Regions from separate parts of the Weizmannia sp. FSL K6-0777 genome, predicted to be linked through region 1. Evidence: riboswitches for the same ligand, from Rfam matches in the RefSeq annotation. Region 1 holds a riboswitch; the other holds the start of a gene.
What was found. A riboswitch is a leader RNA that binds a small molecule or an ion and turns the genes downstream of it on or off. The one in region 1 is predicted to bind cobalamin.

Region 1 (8,648 bases):
TTCCGTTTACTTTATATTTCCAGCCGCTCATGCCGCCTTGATCCCCTTCATACTGGCCATTAATGCCCTTTACATAGACGGTTGCACCGGACCCGGAATAATCGAGGCTTACGCCTTCAGAAGCGGCGGCTTTTTTTAAAGCGGAAAATGCAGTGTCTCCGCTTTTATAACTGTATTTGCCGCTGAAAACCGGCCCTTTGTAGCCCTTTACGGTTAAAGAAACCGTTTCAGCTTTTGCTTTAGATGGCGCTGCGGTGTTGCCGGAAGCGTGGCTGCTGCCGGACCCGGACGAAGAAGCCCCGGTTGTCGTTTTCGTTGATGTGCTGGATGTGACCGCCGTTTTGGTATTTGTGGCAGGTGCTTTATCCGTCTTGCTGTCTGCAGAAGCCTTTTCTTCAGCATTTTTGGAGTGGGCAGCTGAATCCGCCGCATTGCTTTCGGATCCGCCCGTATTGCTTTTTTCATCCGTTTTGTTGCTGCCGGCGGCGTCCGTTTTCTTTCCGGATGTACTGTCTTTTGCTGCCGCATCCTTTTCCTTCGCTGAAGTGTTTGCAAGTTGTGTTGTTTCTGAATAAGTTTTAACGGTTTTCGATTCAAAATGGAAACCATCGATAAAAAACCAGGCGCCGAATGCAATCAATAAAACGGCAATACTATCAATAATGATACTTTTATATTTCATTCCTGCTCATACCCCCAGAAATTTTTTACGGATGATTAGCAGGATGACGCCTGCACCCGCAGAAAGGGAACCGACCCAGCCGTGCACAGGAGAAACACCCGTTGTTTTGGTAATGACGACTTTTTTCGGCTCTTGCTGCACATCTTCTGCAGGGGGTGCCTGGGCAGCTGCAGTTGCAGGCTTGTCCTCTTTTTTTGCATTTGAAGCTGTTTTTGTTTTTGCCGGCGTTTGTTTTTTGGCTGCAGCCGGTTTTTCCACCGTATTGGTTTTTGTAGTGGTGTTGTTATGCGTAATCGTATGGTCTTTCGTATTCGTAATGGTGTTCGTTTTGGTTACGACTTCTTTCGTATGCTTTTCAACCACTCTCGGAGGAGCTGCAGCCGGGCTGTGACCGGGACTTTTGCCTGGATCTTTGTCTTCAGCATCCGAATCAGTTGCGCCCGTACTGCCGGCATCGGATCTGCTAATATTCCTGAAGTTATACAGGGTATCTCCTTTTAGAAAAAGGTCATAGGCGACAAGGGCTTGGAAAACCTGTTCTGTTGAAAAGCTGTCTGAAGATTCGCTTGTCGTTTGCCATTTGTACCCGCCGTTTTTGGAATCTTTATATGTGCTGAGTGCAGAAATAGGATTCGTGCCTTTTTTAACAAAATCACCGGTTGTCGGGTCAACGCCGACAGAGACAAGACCGATGATGGCCTGGGCGGTTGTGCACGAATTAATGCCGTAGTTGTCAAAGCTGGCGTTTTCTTTTTCTGCTGCCTTCAAGTATTTAATGCCGTCACGGATTGCCGTGTTCACATCTTTATCATGTTTATCCTGATAAGTGCCAAGTGCGGTCAGTACCATGCCGGTTGAGTCAACATCCGAATTTTTGGCGGAAGAACTCCAGCTCCAACCGCCGTCCGGAAGTTCCGCATCAACCAGTTTTGCTGCAATTTTAGCAGGAGTATTCGGTGCATCACTCGGAATCTCATAGTCATCCGTATTCAAAGCGATTAAATCATAGGCATATCCGGTTACCGAGCTTTCTGCCGCCGTATCGTATACGCGTTTGATCAAATTCTGCTTTTGAAAGTTTTCCGGATCCTCTCCAATCGCTTTTAGAGCGATGATGGTCTTAACGAGTTCCGTACCGGTTACCTTTTTGGCATTCACCCGGTCTGTTAAAACTCCCCGGTACTGCTTTATCTCATTGGCTGTTAGCAAATTCTCCTTTGCCAGTGCGGCTACTGCAAAATCAGAGTTTAAAGCGGAAGATTTAAAATATGATGCCGTATTCTTTATGTCTTTGCTGACAGATACTGCTGCAAAGCTTTCGGACGGGAAAGATAACACAAAAATAAGAACAATTCCCCAGAGAATCCCGAACCATTTTTTCCCCACCATTACCGCTCTCCTTTCCATAAAAAAACCCCTGTACAAAAAGAGGTATACAAGGGCAAAAATTTTTCGCCTATACCTCGTAGGCTTCAAATAAACCGGCAGCTTGGGAGAAAGATCTGACTTAGGAAAATTTTTTCCATCACAGTGGCGGGACCGTACAGGAATTTCACCTGTTTCCATCGCCCAGGCCCGTATTTAGATGTCAGTTACTAATTATAGAACAACCCCTGCCTGTTGGAAAGGACAATTTCTGCCACTGTTTCATTGACAAACAAGCGGTGCTGTGCTAAAAAATAAGATGTTAGCACTCTTGCGTTCGGAGTGCTAAAGGGGCATTGCCATCATTTATACATATAAAGGAGAGATCGAAGTGGCGGTAAAGGAATTTAAAGCAGAATCCAAACGGCTTCTCGACATGATGATCCACTCGATTTACACGCAAAAAGAAATTTTCTTGCGCGAGCTGATATCCAACGCCAGCGACGCGATCGATAAAATTTATTACAAAGCTTTGACAGATGAAAATTTAACATTTGATAAAGACAGCTACTACATTCAAATTACCCCGGACAAAGAAAACAGGACACTGACGGTTTCCGATACCGGGATCGGCATGACGGAGACGGAACTGGAAGAAAACCTCGGCACCATTGCACAAAGCGGTTCACTTGCGTTTAAAAATGACAATGAAATGAAAGACGGATATGACCTCATCGGCCAGTTCGGCGTCGGTTTCTACTCGGCATTCATGGTGGCAGATGAAATTACCGTCATTTCCAAGGCTGCAGGGAGCGATCAGGCTTATAAATGGCAGTCGAAAGGCGCGGAAGGCTATTCAATTGAACCGTGCGAAAAAGACGGCAACGGCACGGAAATTATATTGAAGCTGAAAGAAAACACAGAGGATGAAGACTACGATCAGTACCTGGAAGAGTACCGGCTGCGGGCCATCGTGAAAAAATATTCTGATTTTATCCGCTACCCGATTAAAATGGAAGTAACGGAAAGGCGCCTGAAAGAAGGCAGCGAAGATGAGTACGAAGAGGTCAAAGAAGAACAAACGCTCAACAGCATGGTCCCGATCTGGCGCAAAAACAAAAACGAACTGACAGACGAAGATTATGAGCAATTTTATATGGAAAAGCATTACGGCTTTGACAAACCGGTTAAGCATATCCACATCAAAGTCGACGGCACTGTGCGTTACAATGCGATTCTTTACATTCCGGAAAAAATTCCGTTCGATTATTATACGCCGGAATATGAAAAAGGGTTGGAACTGTATGCGAATGGCGTCCTGATTATGGAAAAATGCCCGGATCTTTTACCGGATTACTTCAGCTTTGTCAAAGGGATGGTCGATTCCGAAGATTTGTCTCTGAACATTTCGCGGGAAATGCTCCAGCACGACCGTCAGCTGAAGCTGATTGCGAAAAATATCAAAAGCAAAATCAAACGCGAACTGGCAAACCTTTTGAAAGAGAACCGCGAGCAGTACGAAGCGTTTTTCAAATCATTCGGCCGCCAGCTGAAATTCGGTGTGTACAATGAATTTGGCGCGCACAAAGAAGATTTGCAGGATCTCCTGATGTTTTATTCTTCAAAAGAGAAAAAGCTTGTTACGCTTGATGAATACGTAAGTCGCATGCCGGAAGACCAAAAATACATTTATTACGCAACCGGCGAGTCGATCGACCGGATTGAAAAATTGCCGCAGACGGAACTTGTGCTTGATAAAGGATACGAAATCCTTTATTTTACGGAAGATATTGATGAATTTGCGATTAAGATGCTCATGAATTATAAGGAAAAAGAATTCAGGTCCGTGTCAAGCGGCGACCTCGGCTTTGAAACGGAAGACACAAAAGAAACCGATGCCGAGGAAAAAGAAAACAAAGATCTCTTTGCATTTATGAAAGAGGCACTGGACGGAAAAGTGAAAGATGTCCGCGCCTCGCACCGCTTAAAATCGCATCCGGTCTGCTTCACCACGGACGGCGAAGTATCAATTGAAATGGAAAAGGTGCTGAGCGCCATGCCGAACGGGCAAAATGTGAAAGCCGATAAAGTGCTCGAAATTAACATCCATCATGATGTATTTAACGCATTAAAAGAGGCGTTCGCCCATGACAAGGACAAATGCAAGCTTTATACAAACCTGTTGTATAACCAGGCGCGGCTGATTGAAGGGCTCGAGATTGAAGACCCGGTTGCATTTTCAAATGATATTTGCAAAATGATGGCATAAGGAAGCCCGCATATTGCAAAAAAGCCACGGGACATCCAGCAAATCTACGGCCCCCGCGACGGCCGGCATGGTTGCTGTGCCCGTGCCGGTGAGCACCGGGACATTTGCAAACCGTATGGCTGGAACATTTCATGAATAGCAGTAGTTTATATGACGAAGAAGGCTCCATCTGAAAGCAAGATGGGGTCTTTTTGTATTTTTTATAAAAAAAGGGTTGCCCGAATGGGAAAGGTGATGTATATTTATAACATATTATTTATAAATATTAACTTTGGCGCACACGAACAATACAAGGGGGCCATCCAATGAAGGAACAGCTTAGACACCATTTGAGTCAAATCGAGTCCAAGCTCTGGGAAATGAGCGACTACTTATATCATCATCCCGAACTTGGCGACCAGGAATACCAGTCTATGAAATTGCTCACGGATTTCCTTACGTCACACGGCTTTTCGGTGGACAAAGGGATTGTCGGCAGGCCGACTGCTTTTAAAGCAGTTTATGACAGCGGAAAACCGGGACCGGCAGTTGCCTTTTTATGCGAATATGATGCGCTTCCGGGTGTCGGCCACGGCTGCGGCCACAACATGATCGGAACGATGAGCGCAGGTGCGGGCTTGCTTTTAAGCAAAATCATTGGTGAAACCGGCGGCCGCGTGGTGGTGCTTGGGACACCGGCGGAAGAAACGAACGGCGCGAAAGTTGCGATGGCGGAACAGGGCATTTTCAATGGGATCGATGCCGCGATGATTGTCCACCCGGCCGATGAGTCGTATGAAAGCGGCGAGTCGCTTGCGATGGACGCGATCCAGTTTGACTTCCGCGGGAAATCAGCCCATGCGGCATCCAATCCGGAAGACGGCATTAACGCACTCGACGCGGCGATCCAGTTGTTTAACGGCGTAAATGCGCTCCGCCAGCATGTCACTTCCGATGTCCGTATCCACGGCATTATCAAAGAAGGCGGCATTGCCGCAAACATTGTCCCTGATAAGGCGGTAGCCCAGTTTTATGTGCGCGCCAAAGCACGCGCTGTTTTAAACGAAGTGGTTGAAAAGGTGAAAAGAATCGCACAGGGTGCGGCGATGATGACCGGTGCCGCCGTGCAAATATCCAATTATGAACTAAGCTATGACAATATGATCACCAACAAGACATTGTCGAAAATGTTCACGGAAAACCTTTTACAAACAAAAGTGAAAAAAGTCAATCCGCCAAAAACCTCATACGGATCCATTGATATGGGCAATGTCAGCCATGTCGTGCCGGCGATCCACCCGTATATCGGCCTGGATGCCCCGGGGCTTGTCGCACATACAAAAGCATTTGCCGATATGACGATTACGGACAATGCGCATCAGATCTTATCGAGCGGCGCGCTGGCTTTGGCCATGACCGGATTTGACCTTCTCACAAATGGGGAACTTTTGGAAAAAGTAAAAGGCGAGTTTGCAGAAACCGTTAAAAAAATACCGGTAAGCAGCTGAAAAATGGCAATCCTTTTTAAAATAAGGATCTTTTCAAACATTGCGCATCGTGTTAAAATACATTTTGTTGAATAAAGATACTTACCAAGAATGATATATTCATAGGGGGAAACATTGTGAAAAAGATCGTGTTAGGCATCGCAATTGTATTTTCAATGGTGATTGCGGCAGCTTGCGGCCAAACGAACAGCAGCAAAAGCACCGCGAAAAAAGAAAAAACGCTCGTCATGGGCACTTCAGCCGACTTTGCCCCGTTTGAAACAAGGGACACAGCAGGAAAAGTAATTGGATTTGACGCGGATCTCGCCAACTATATTGCAAAAGAACTGGGATACAAACTCGAAATTAAAGATATGAAATTTGACGGATTGATCGGGGCGCTGCAATCGCACCGTGTTGACATGGTCTTTTCCGGGATGTCCGCAACGAAAGAACGCGCCAAAAACGTCGACTTCTCCACCCCGTACCATCATTCAGGGGAAATGTTCGTTACGTTAAAGGGTTCCCCTATCAAGACACTGAATGACTTGAAAGGCAAAACTGTCGGCGTCCAGCTCGGCACCATTCAGGAAGAGGGCGCGGACAAGCTGAAAGGGAAGTACAATTTTACGGTCAAAAAACTGGACAACTCCACAAACTTAATTGAAGAATTGCTTTCAAAACGGATTCAAGTAGCCTATCTGGATAAATCGGTCGCAGAAGGTTATATCAAGAAGCAAAACCTGGCCGGCTTTGATGATCCGACCTCAAGTTCCCCGGGTATGGCGGTTGCCTTTCCAAAAGGCAGCAAGTTGACGGCAAAAGTCAACAAAGTGCTGGCAAAAGCGGAAAAGAACGGGAAGCTGGATGAGCTGAGAAAGAAATGGAAACTTGACAAACAGTAATGCATGCAGGCGCCTTGCTGAGCAGGGCGCTGTTTTTTCAAAATAATCAAAGTGAGGTGTAAGGCATGAATTTGGATTTCAGCCAAATTGTGCCTTATATTCCTTTTATTTTAAAAGGAATATGGGTAACTTTAAAATTTGTATTCTTTGCGATCCTTTTCGGGTTCGTGCTCGGCACGATTTTTGCCCTTTTTAAAATTTCACATATTAAAACATTAAAATGGATTGGCGATATTTATACATCGATTTTCCGGGGCACGCCGCTTATTGTGCAGCTGATGCTCATTTATTTTGCCATCCCGCAGCTGACCGGTTACGATATTCAGCCGTTTCCGTCCGCAATTCTCGCATTCGGCCTGAACTCCGCCGCTTACGTTTCGGAAATCATCCGGGCCGGGATCCAGGCGGTCGACAAAGGCCAGACCGAAGCTGCCCAGGCGCTCGGCGTACCGTATTATTTAATGATGAAAGACTTGATTTTACCGCAGGCGATGAAAAATATTTTGCCGGCGTTGATGAATGAATTTGTTTCCCTGACAAAAGAGTCTGCCCTTGTATCGACCATCGGTTATCTCGATTTGATGCGCCGTGCCCAGGTTGTCGGCGCGCAAACGTATCACAATTTTGAACCGCTGCTGTTTGTTGCCGCGATTTACTGGGTGCTTGTCTTTATCCTCACCATGCTTGGCAGACAAGTGGAAAGGAAGATGAAATACAGTGATTAAAGTCGAACATCTCCATAAGCAGTTCGGGCATAATGAAGTTTTAAAAGATATTACAACAGAAGTCGGAAAAGGGGAAGTCGTCGTTGTCATCGGACCGTCCGGATCCGGCAAATCGACCTTTCTGCGCTGCCTGAATTTCCTGGAGGAGCCGACAAAAGGGCGGATTTGGATTGACGGGGAAGAAATCACCGATAAAAAAACGAATGTAATGAAAGTCCGCTCGGAAATTGGAATGGTGTTCCAGCACTTTCATCTTTTTCCGCATAAAAAGGTGCTGGACAATCTGACTTACGCGCCGATGAAAGTAAAGAAGATGAACCGCCATACCGCCGAAGCAAAAGCGCGCGAATTGCTGGCAAAAGTCGGCCTGATGGAAAAAGAAGGCGCATATCCGGACAGCCTTTCCGGCGGGCAGAAGCAGCGTGTCGCGATTGCGCGCGCGCTGGCGATGGAACCGAAACTGATGCTGTTTGACGAACCGACATCCGCACTTGATCCCGAGATGGTCAAAGAAGTGCTGAACGTCATGAAAGACCTTGCCCAAACCGGCATGACGATGGTCATCGTCACACACGAAATGGGCTTTGCCCGCGAAGTGGCCGACCGCGTCCTGTTTCTTGACGGCGGAAAAATTTTGGAAGACAGCACACCGGATGAATTCTTTTCGCGCCCGAAAACAACCCGGGCACAGGACTTTTTGGACAAAGTATTGTAAAAAACACAGTTGTTCACCGAAAGGAGCTGCTGGAAACGAAGGCAGCTCCCAAAAAGCGAAGCTAAGAAAAGACGTTGGGACACCGCCTCAACGTCTTTTTCCGTTCTATATGTTGTATACTGACATGCAAAATCACTTTTCCAATGGCTTCCCAAACAGCAGGGCAGCCTTTTTCTTTTTTCACAGTTGCCTGCCGTTCCAGTCAGCCGGCTGTTTTTACCGTAACTTCAAGCTCCATTTCCACATTTCCCTGAATGGCCCGGCTGATCATGCATGATTTTTCGGCTTTTTCCGCGAGTTTCCGCGCGAGCCGGACGTCGCTCTCGGATGCGCCCGGTTTCAGCACAATTTCCGGCCGGTGGATGATCTTTTTATACGTAAATACGCCGCCGGTCACATCGACGATCCCTTCTGATGCCATTGTCAAACTTTCTTTCTCCAGGCTGCTGCGTTCCATCATCGCCGCCAGCGTAATGATATAACATGCTGCGGCAGCTCCGAGCAACATTTCGTCCGGATTT
Region 2 (8,648 bases), 720 kb from region 1:
ATACAAATTTACCCTACGTTCACTCTATACAGCAGAACAGGAAGTGGTGAACATGTCTGCCATTTTATTCTGGTTTATTTTATGCGGCCTGCTGACGGGATTCGTCCTTTTCCGTAAGCCCCCTTTACCGCAAGCACACGGCACAGCCGGGCGGGAAAAGATATCCGTTATTATTCCGGCAAGAAATGAAGAAAACACCCTGCCTGCCCTGTTGGATTCTTTAAACAAGCAAACAACCAAACCCGGTGAAATCATTGTGGTGGACGACCATTCCGAAGACAAAACAAAAGAAACAGCAGAAAAATTCGGTGTCACCGTCGTTTCTGCGCCTGATCTTCCGGATGGATGGACCGGAAAAACGTGGGCCGTCTGGAACGGTTACGTGAAATCCACCGGGGATCTGCTTATCTTTCTCGATGCCGACATCCGCCTTGCTGAACACGCCATCAGCTCTCTTGTTACAGCACAAAAACAGCAGGGAGGCGCCATCTCTGTCGTTCCATACCATCTTACTGAAAAATTTTATGAGAAACTGGCAATGGTTCTGAACCTGCTCGGGATTTTCTCATTCACCTCGCCGTTTGAGCGCCTAAACCGACAAAAAGGGCTTTATGGTGCCTGTATTTGTGTATCAAGAGAAGATTATGACAAAATTGGCGGGCACGGGAATATCCGCGCTGAAATGCTGGACGACCTGAACTTAGGCGCCCGTTTTCAACAGGCTGGCATTCCGGTCACCAATTTTACCGGAAGCGGGCTCGTCTTCTTCCACATGTATCCCGGCGGTTTCAGCCATGAGCTGCAAGGATTTGCAAAAGGGGCGGTGTTAAGCACATCAGCCATTCATCCTTTTACAATTGCGGCTGTAGTTTTCTGGATTCTCGGTCTGCTCATATCCGAGCTCGGCTGCTTCTCCGGCATCCCTTACTTTGTTGCGGGGTATTTGCTGTATGCCGCCCAAATCTATTATTTTAACCGGCATACGGGAAACTTTGGCATCCTGCATCCTTTATTTCACTTTTTATCGATGATTTTTTTCCTGGTTGTCATCCTGTATTCCCTTTATCAGTCCCATTTTCGTAAAAAAGTGCTTTGGAAAGGCAGATACATTGATGTGGGAAGGGGGCAAAACAAATGACTTTTTTATTATCAGCACTTTGTTTTCTTTCCGGTTCGCTGATGTTTTCTTACTGGATCGGCTTGTTATTAAACGTCAATATTCGCAAAACCGGGGACGGAAACCCTGGTGCAGCAAACCTTTGGAAAAAAGCCGGTTACAAATTTGGGCTGCTTGGCATTGCGGGTGACTTCGGCAAAGGTTTTCTTCCAGTTTGGCTGATCATAAAATCGGGGGCGGTCCCATCGCACAAGGCGTTGATTCCCATTGCCCTGGCACCGATTGCCGGGCATGCCTTTTCCCCTTTTTTAAAGGGAAACGGTGGAAAAGGCCTTGCCGTAAGCTTCGGCGTATGGAGCGCATTGACCAAATTTCGCATATCCCTCACTTATGCCGTTATTCTTGCATGCTTTTATGTCCTAGCAAAGGTGGTGAAAAAAGGCAAAAAAACAACCAGCAGTGAAGACAGCCTGCAAACGACAACCGGATTCCTGCTGCTATCCCTCTTTCTCATTTTTCAAAAATATCCTCGTTTTCTCTTATGGATCTGGCTAGGCAACTTCATCATCCTGCTGTGGAAAAATAAAAAAGCGCTCATGCGTTTGAAAAAGGAAAAGCATTTCACCACGTAATTGGGGCTTGCTGAACGAATCCAATTCTGAGTTTGCACCCCATTTGTCCGTAAACGCTGTCTAAAAATATCTCGTTTGTATTGGCTTTTGAATGCAAGTTTTTCCCTAAATTGGTTGTAAAACCCTTGCATTTAAATTTTTGCCAAATCCGTCAGCATCCTTGCCAAATCTAGAAATTTTGCTTATTCAGCAAGCCCTAGTTGGCATGCAAAAAGCGGGAATCACTCCCGCTTTTTTGCTAGTGCCATCCATCAGATCTTTTTTTGCCGTTTTCTTTCCGAAAATATTTTTTCACCGTGCTGCAAACTGTGTTCTAGACAGATTACAGCTCATCAAATCCGTTCAAATCGCTCACTTTTGTATAAGAACGGGACTTTTGTTCAAAGAAATCCGTTTTGGTTGCATCGAAATTATCAGCATAGGCGCGAATCCATTTCATCGGATTTTCAACATGTTCCGGGTACAGCTCGCTTAATCCGATCATGCGCAGCATTTTATTGGCACGGTATTTAATAAAACCTGCCATTTCCTCAAGATCGATCCCTTCCACGTCCTGGAGCACGTATTCCGACCACTCGGTTTCCAAGTCAACGGACTCGCGGAACCGGGCATATACCCAATCGGAAAAGGCCGGCGTGTTCAATTCCGGATGTTCGGAAAGCACCGCGCGGATCAGTTCCGAAATAAAGCGCCCGTGTTCCAGCTCATCGCGGTTAATATAACTGATCATCGTCGATGTGCCGACCATTTTGTTCTGCCGCGCCAGATTATAAAAGAAAGCAAAACCGGAATAAAAGAACAACCCTTCCAGCAGTGTCGAATACACGAGCGTTTTCACAATATCTTCCACATCCGGCTGCTGGGCAAACGCATTGTATTGCTCCATCAGTTTTTTGTTTCGCTTTAGCAGCACCGGATCTTTCCGCCCGATTTCAAACGCTTCATTTTGTTTATCAAGGGACACGACGGACGATAAAATATAAGAATAACTCTCATTGTGGACAGCTTCCTGCTGGGCAATCACCGCCAAAATCGATTGGATGGACGGATCGGTCGCATACAGTGAAGCAAGCAAAATCGTCCTCGTTTGTGAAGAATCGAGCGTTGCCAGCAGGCTGATGATTTTCAAAAACGTTTCCTGCTCTTTTTCCGATAACAGCGGGAATTGTTTCACATCTGTTGACATATTCACTTCATCCGACTGCCAGTAATTCCCCAACAATCGTTTATACGTCTTATACCAGTGCGGATAAGCAAGATCATTCCAGTTTAAAATTCCGCTTGACTTTCCTCCGAATAAGGCAGTCGCTTTATTCGGGTGAACCGGATCCAACGTTTTCGCTTTTTCCAGCAAAGCGTTTGACATCTTCCAGCACTCCTTCTATCCATTTTTCCACTTCTTTTTCCTGGCTTCCCCTCGGAGACTGTTCAATTTTTAACGGTTCCCATGGGCTATTATAAAATTTTGCAAGTTTGCGGGCGGCCAGGCAGAATAAATCATCACCGCCAAATTGCGTTTCCCCCGTTCCAAACACAGCGACATTGGGAGGTTTCCAGCCAATTTCCAGAACAAAATCCTTCACTTCTTCAGGCGTGGCGCCCCGTTCCCATGTGAAAGTTCCGACCAGGATCAAATCATAGTCGCGCGGCGAAAACGGCGGGGAAATGCCGATTTCGTGCATGTCCACCGCCATCCCGCGCGCCCTGCACCAGGATGCCAGCAGTTCCGCCGTTTCTTTTGTATTGCCGCTATAGGATAAGTACGCAATCAGCACTTTCAACTTTGGCACCACTCGCATTCTTCCACTTCATTGGAGGTCGAGCGCACATAATAGGTCGTTTTCAAGCCGGACTTCCAAGCTTGCAGATGGAGATCAAGCAACACTTGCGCGCGGATATTGTACGGCACATAAAAATTGAAAGAGATGCTCTGGTCAATATGTTTTTGCCTTGCCGCATTCTGCCGGACGGACCATCGTTGGTCAAGTTTATAAGCCGAACGGCGGTAAATGTTGTACGTCCGGTGGTCTAAATCAGGCGCTGTAACCGGAAATCTGTAATCCTTTTTTTCTTCCATATAATAAGGCTGGAAAACCGGGTCAATGCTTGCTGTCGAGCCGGCAATAATCGAAGTGGTCGCATTCGGTGCAACCGCCATTAAATATCCGTTCCGCAAGCCGTATTTTTTCACTTCTTCAGCAAGCGCCAACCAGCGTTCACTTGTGTAGCCTTTACCGGTAAAATAAGCGCCGGTGCTCCACTTGCTGCCTGGAAATGCCGGATAGCTGCCTTTTTCCCTGGCTAATTCCATGCTGCTTTTAATCGCATAGTAGGCAATGTTTTCGTACAGTTTATCCGCATATTCGACGGCTGCTTCCGTTTCCCATTCAATTCCCTCAAGTGCCAGCAAATGATGCCAGCCAAACGTGCCAAGCCCGACCGCACGGTACTTTTTGTTCGTGATTTGCACTTGTTTAATGGGCAACGTATTGACATCAATCACATGATCGAGCATGCGGACCTGGATGCGGATAAGCCGTTCGAGCACCCCGTCCGGGACAGCTTTCCCAAGATTGATGGAACTCAAGTTACAGACGACATAATCCCCGGAACGGTATTTCTTTACGATCACATTTTCTTCTTTGATCCATTCTTCAATCAGCTCAGTCGGGGACTGGTTCTGGGCAATTTCCGTGCATAAATTGGAGCAGTAAATGATCCCTTTGTGGCTGTTCGGGTTTTGCCGGTTCACTTCATCGCGGTAAAACATAAACGGCGCTCCTGTTTCAAGTTGCGATCTCATGATGCGCTTCATAATCTCGATCGCCGGAACTTTCCTTTTCGAACGGAGATCGGCATGGATGCACGCCTCATATTTTTCACGCCAGCTCCCTTTTCCCTTCTCTTCATCGTAAAAATCTTCAAGAGCAAACCCCATGACTTCTTTTACTTCATGCGGATCAAAAACATACCAGTCCCCGCGCTTTTCCACCTGTTCCATAAAATAATCTGGGATGCACACGCCTGTATAAATATCGCGGGCACGGAGCCGGTCATCGCCGTTATTTAACTTCAAATCGAGAAAATCTTCAATGTCGCGGTGCCACACATCGAGGTAGACGGTAATGGCGCCTTTTCTTGTCCCGAGCTGGTCAACGCTCACTGCCGTGTTGTTCAGTTGTTTGATCCACGGCACCACACCACTCGACATGCCCGGGAAACCTTTAATCGCGCTTCCCCGTCCACGGATTTTTCCCATATACACACCGATCCCGCCGCCGTTTTTCGAAAGCTGGGCGATGTCGGTGTTACTGTCATAGATTGATTGCAGGCTGTCCGCCACTGTATCAATGAAACAACTCGAGAGCTGGCCATGCGTTTTGCCCGCATTCGCGAGCGTCGGGGTTGCGACCGTCATGTACAGATTGCTGAGTGCCCAGTACGCTTCCTTCACATGTTCCATCCGGGTTTCCTGCTGTTCATCCTGCATCAGGTACATCGCAATCACCATCCAGCGCTCTTGCGGCAGTTCATAGACATGCTTTTCAAAATCACTTGCCAGATAACGGGTTACGAGCGTATAGAGGCCGGGATACGTAAAAAGCAAATCCTTCTCCGGGTCGATTAGGCGGCCGAGCGTTTCTATTTCCTGCTTTGTATATTTGTCAAGCAGTTTTGGAGAATAAATGCCTTTTTCTACCAGCTGCCTGATCAAATCATAGAAAGACCCGTACTTGAGGGTTGGATCATAATGCCGGTTTTTGGCGGCTTCGGCATAAAGCTTATGTAAGTAAATTCTCGCTGCAAAGAATGTCCAGGCCGCACCTGCTTCATCGATATTTTCAAGGGCATGTTTAATAAGTAGATCTGTTTTTTCCACCAAAGAGGCATCCTGGTCCCATAACTTTAAAATCTTTTCCTTATAAGCGCCGGTTTCAATCTCCAGGCCTGCAGACATTTGATCAATGAGCTGCAAAATCATTTCTTTTGATTCCAGTTGAATAGATATCACGTTTTCTCCTCCCTTTTTTGAACGCAAAAAAACCGTTCATTTCAGGGGGATGAACGGCAAAAACGGCAGAAAAACAGCATCCGTGATCATCTGTTTTACCGTTTCCCGTTCCCGCACCCCGAAGAATAGAAACTTCAAGTATTGGCAGGTCTCCTGGCTTGTGTTTCATTCTAATGAAGCCCTTCCCATACCGCCGCCAAAAAAAGCAGCCGGTACAGTGGTTTGCTCTTTCGTCCACACTGACAGTTGCGGGGGCAGCTCCGGTTTCCCACCGGATTCCCTTTTCAGGCATCTCAAAGCCACCAATACTCGCATACTATATTTAGTATTTTTTTGTTTTAGAATTTCTATATGTTGTTATCCTACCATATTCGACAAAAGATATCAATCCTCAGTTACGTTGAATATGTTTCAAGTTTGTCCGTAAAAAGATGCCGAATACGGAGCAGCCTTCTTCGCCTTTTTCCTTAAGGAATGGATTTTCACAGTCCGTTATCCATTTTAGACGATTGAGGGAGCAGGTACAATACATCGGTTTGACTTTACCCATTAAATTTCTCCCCCACACATGACATTGCAAAAAACCAGAAGCACAATGGCAAAAATTTTAAGCGTTTCCTTCTCATAGGGGCGCTCTTCGTAAAGCACTGGTGAAAATGTGGGCTGCTGCCTTCACATAGAACCCGGCTACGTTAAGGGAGCATGGAAAAACGAAGGCCTTTCTTCACATAGGGCGCGGCTATGTTAAGGAAGCGTGGAAAAATGAAGGGCTTTCTTCACATAGAGCCCATCTACGTTAAGGAAGAACGGAAAAATGAAGATCTTCCTTCACATAGGGCGCGGCTATGTTAAGGAAGCTTGAAAAAACGGAGGTCTTCCTTTACATAGAGGGCGGCTACGTTAAGGAAACACGGAAAATTGACGGCCTTCCTTTACATAGAGTGCGGCTACGTTAAGAAAGCTTGAAAAAATGACGGCCTTCCTTCACATAGAGCCCGGCTACGTTAAGAAAGCTTGCAAAATTGACGGCCTTCCTTCACATAGAGCCCAGCTACGTTAAGGAAGAATGCAAAAACGACGGCCTTCCTTCACATAGAGCCCGCCTACGTTAAGAAAGCATGCAAAAACGGAGGTCTTCCTTCACATAGAACCCGGCTATGTTAAGGAAGCTTGCAAAATTGACGGCCTTCCTTCACGTAGAACCGGCTACGTTAAGAAAGCATGCAAAAACGACGGCCTTCCTTCACATAGAACCCGGCTACGTTAAGAAAGCATGCAAAAACGACGGCCTTCCTTCACATAGAGCCCAGCTACGTTAAGGAAGCACGAAATAACGAAGATCTTCCTGTTAAGGAAGCTTGAAAAAAACGGAGGCCTTCCTTCACATAGAACCTGTCTACGTTATAGAGGCAATCCCGATTAGCCCGTTATTCCCGCCCCTTTCAAGCAGCAGTTGCAAAAATGAAAAAGTTGATCCAACAACCGCGACCTTTCTGGGCTGATTCGTATACGTCTTTCAGGTTGCAAAAAAAGAAAAGGTTGGGACCAACAACTGGCCTCAACCTTATCCTTTTTTAATTCGTCTTCACTGCTTGAACTTGATAGCCTGTTTTTTCAACGATTTCTTTCAATTCATCTGCCGAAACCTTTGCCTCGTCAAAATCCACTTTTGCTTTGCTGGCGTTGAAAAGTACTTTCACATTTTCCACACCTTCCACTTTGTCCAGCGCGCCTTCTATTTTTTTCATACAAGACGGACAGGTTAACGTTTCTAATTGCATCACGGCTTTTTTCATTCCGTTTCCCTCCTTTTGTTTTTATTTTACATGCCGCACTGGTTTCCGTAATTGATCTCCATCAAGTTGGCCGATTTTGCTGATCTTGAACTTCTGCCGTCCGCCCTTTGGTGCAAATCCGATCAACCGCATTGCATTTAGAATAACAGCTAAAACGCTTCCTTCATGGACAAACATCCCGGCTGCAAGGTCTACTTGTCCCCGAAGAACACCAACAAGCAAAAATACGACGACCGAAAGTGCAATTGCTATATTCTGTTTCATATTCCGCATCGTTTTTTTCGACAGGGCAAAGGCATGGGCATATTGGGAAAGCTTGTCTGCCATCAAAACGATATCAGCCGTTTCGATAGAGATATCCGTTCCGCCTTTCCCCATGGCAAGCCCGATATCTGCCGTTGCAATCGCAGGGGCATCATTCATGCCGTCTCCTGCCATCGCCACAACAGCTCCTTCCTCTTTCAGTTTCTTCACATAGTCCACTTTTTCATCCGGAAGCAGCTCTGCATGAAAGGCATCAATACCCAATTGGTTGGCGACGGCTCGGGCGGTATGGCGGTTATCGCCTGTTAACATGACGATCCTTTTGATCCCGGCAGCGCGCATGTCCTCCAAGGCAGCCCGGGCATCTTCACGGATTTGGTCGGCGATGGACAGAATGGCTTCCAACTTTCCATTGACCGCAATAAAAATAGCAGTATTCCCCATTTTTTCACGATCGGTTGCGTAACTGCCCGCTGATGGAGAAATGGTGATGCCTTGTGCTTCCATCAATTTGCGGTTCCCCACAGTAATGGCTATGCCATCAATGGTTGCCGTCATGCCTTTCCCTTTTATCGCTTCACCTTCCTGCAAGTGATACCGGTTAAACGGGATGCCCCTTGCTTCTGCTTCTTTCACAATCGTTTGGCCGAGCGGGTGTTCAGAAACGGTTTCCGCCTTGGCCACAAGCCCGAGCACTTCCTCTTCGCGCCTTGTGCCAAGCAGGTGCAAATCCGTGACTTCCGGCTTCCCTTTTGTCAGCGTGCCGGTTTTATCAAATACGAGCGTATCCACTTTTGACAGTTTTTCCATCACATCCCCGCCTTTGA

Region 2: it holds a riboswitch for cobalamin, as region 1 does, so the genes downstream of both, NST70_RS01380 (ribonucleoside-diphosphate reductase subunit alpha) here and NST70_RS15080 (terpene cyclase) in region 1, are expected to answer to the same signal.

Annotation. Positions count from the first base shown of each region.
Region 1 covers NZ_CP151971.1:3,140,578-3,149,225, reverse strand. The annotation lists gene NST70_RS15085 (DUF4430 domain-containing protein) at 1-682, opposite strand, end outside; gene NST70_RS15080 (terpene cyclase) at 689-2,089, opposite strand; adenosylcobalamin (AdoCbl) riboswitch at 2,126-2,273, opposite strand; gene htpG (molecular chaperone HtpG) at 2,439-4,316, shown strand; gene NST70_RS15070 (M20 family metallopeptidase) at 4,622-5,803, shown strand; gene NST70_RS15065 (ABC transporter substrate-binding protein) at 5,920-6,687, shown strand; gene NST70_RS15060 (amino acid ABC transporter permease) at 6,753-7,412, shown strand; gene NST70_RS15055 (amino acid ABC transporter ATP-binding protein) at 7,405-8,127, shown strand; gene NST70_RS15050 (OsmC family protein) at 8,330-8,648, opposite strand, start outside.
Region 2 covers NZ_CP151971.1:269,063-277,710, reverse strand. The annotation lists gene NST70_RS01400 (glycosyltransferase) at 53-1,138, shown strand; gene NST70_RS01395 (glycerol-3-phosphate acyltransferase) at 1,135-1,749, shown strand; gene NST70_RS01390 (ribonucleotide-diphosphate reductase subunit beta) at 2,072-3,115, opposite strand; gene NST70_RS01385 (flavodoxin) at 3,060-3,542, opposite strand; gene NST70_RS01380 (ribonucleoside-diphosphate reductase subunit alpha) at 3,527-5,761, opposite strand; gene NST70_RS01375 (hypothetical protein) at 5,712-5,930, opposite strand; cobalamin riboswitch at 5,887-6,083, opposite strand; gene NST70_RS01370 (heavy-metal-associated domain-containing protein) at 7,336-7,557, opposite strand; gene NST70_RS01365 (cation-translocating P-type ATPase) at 7,579-8,648, opposite strand, start outside.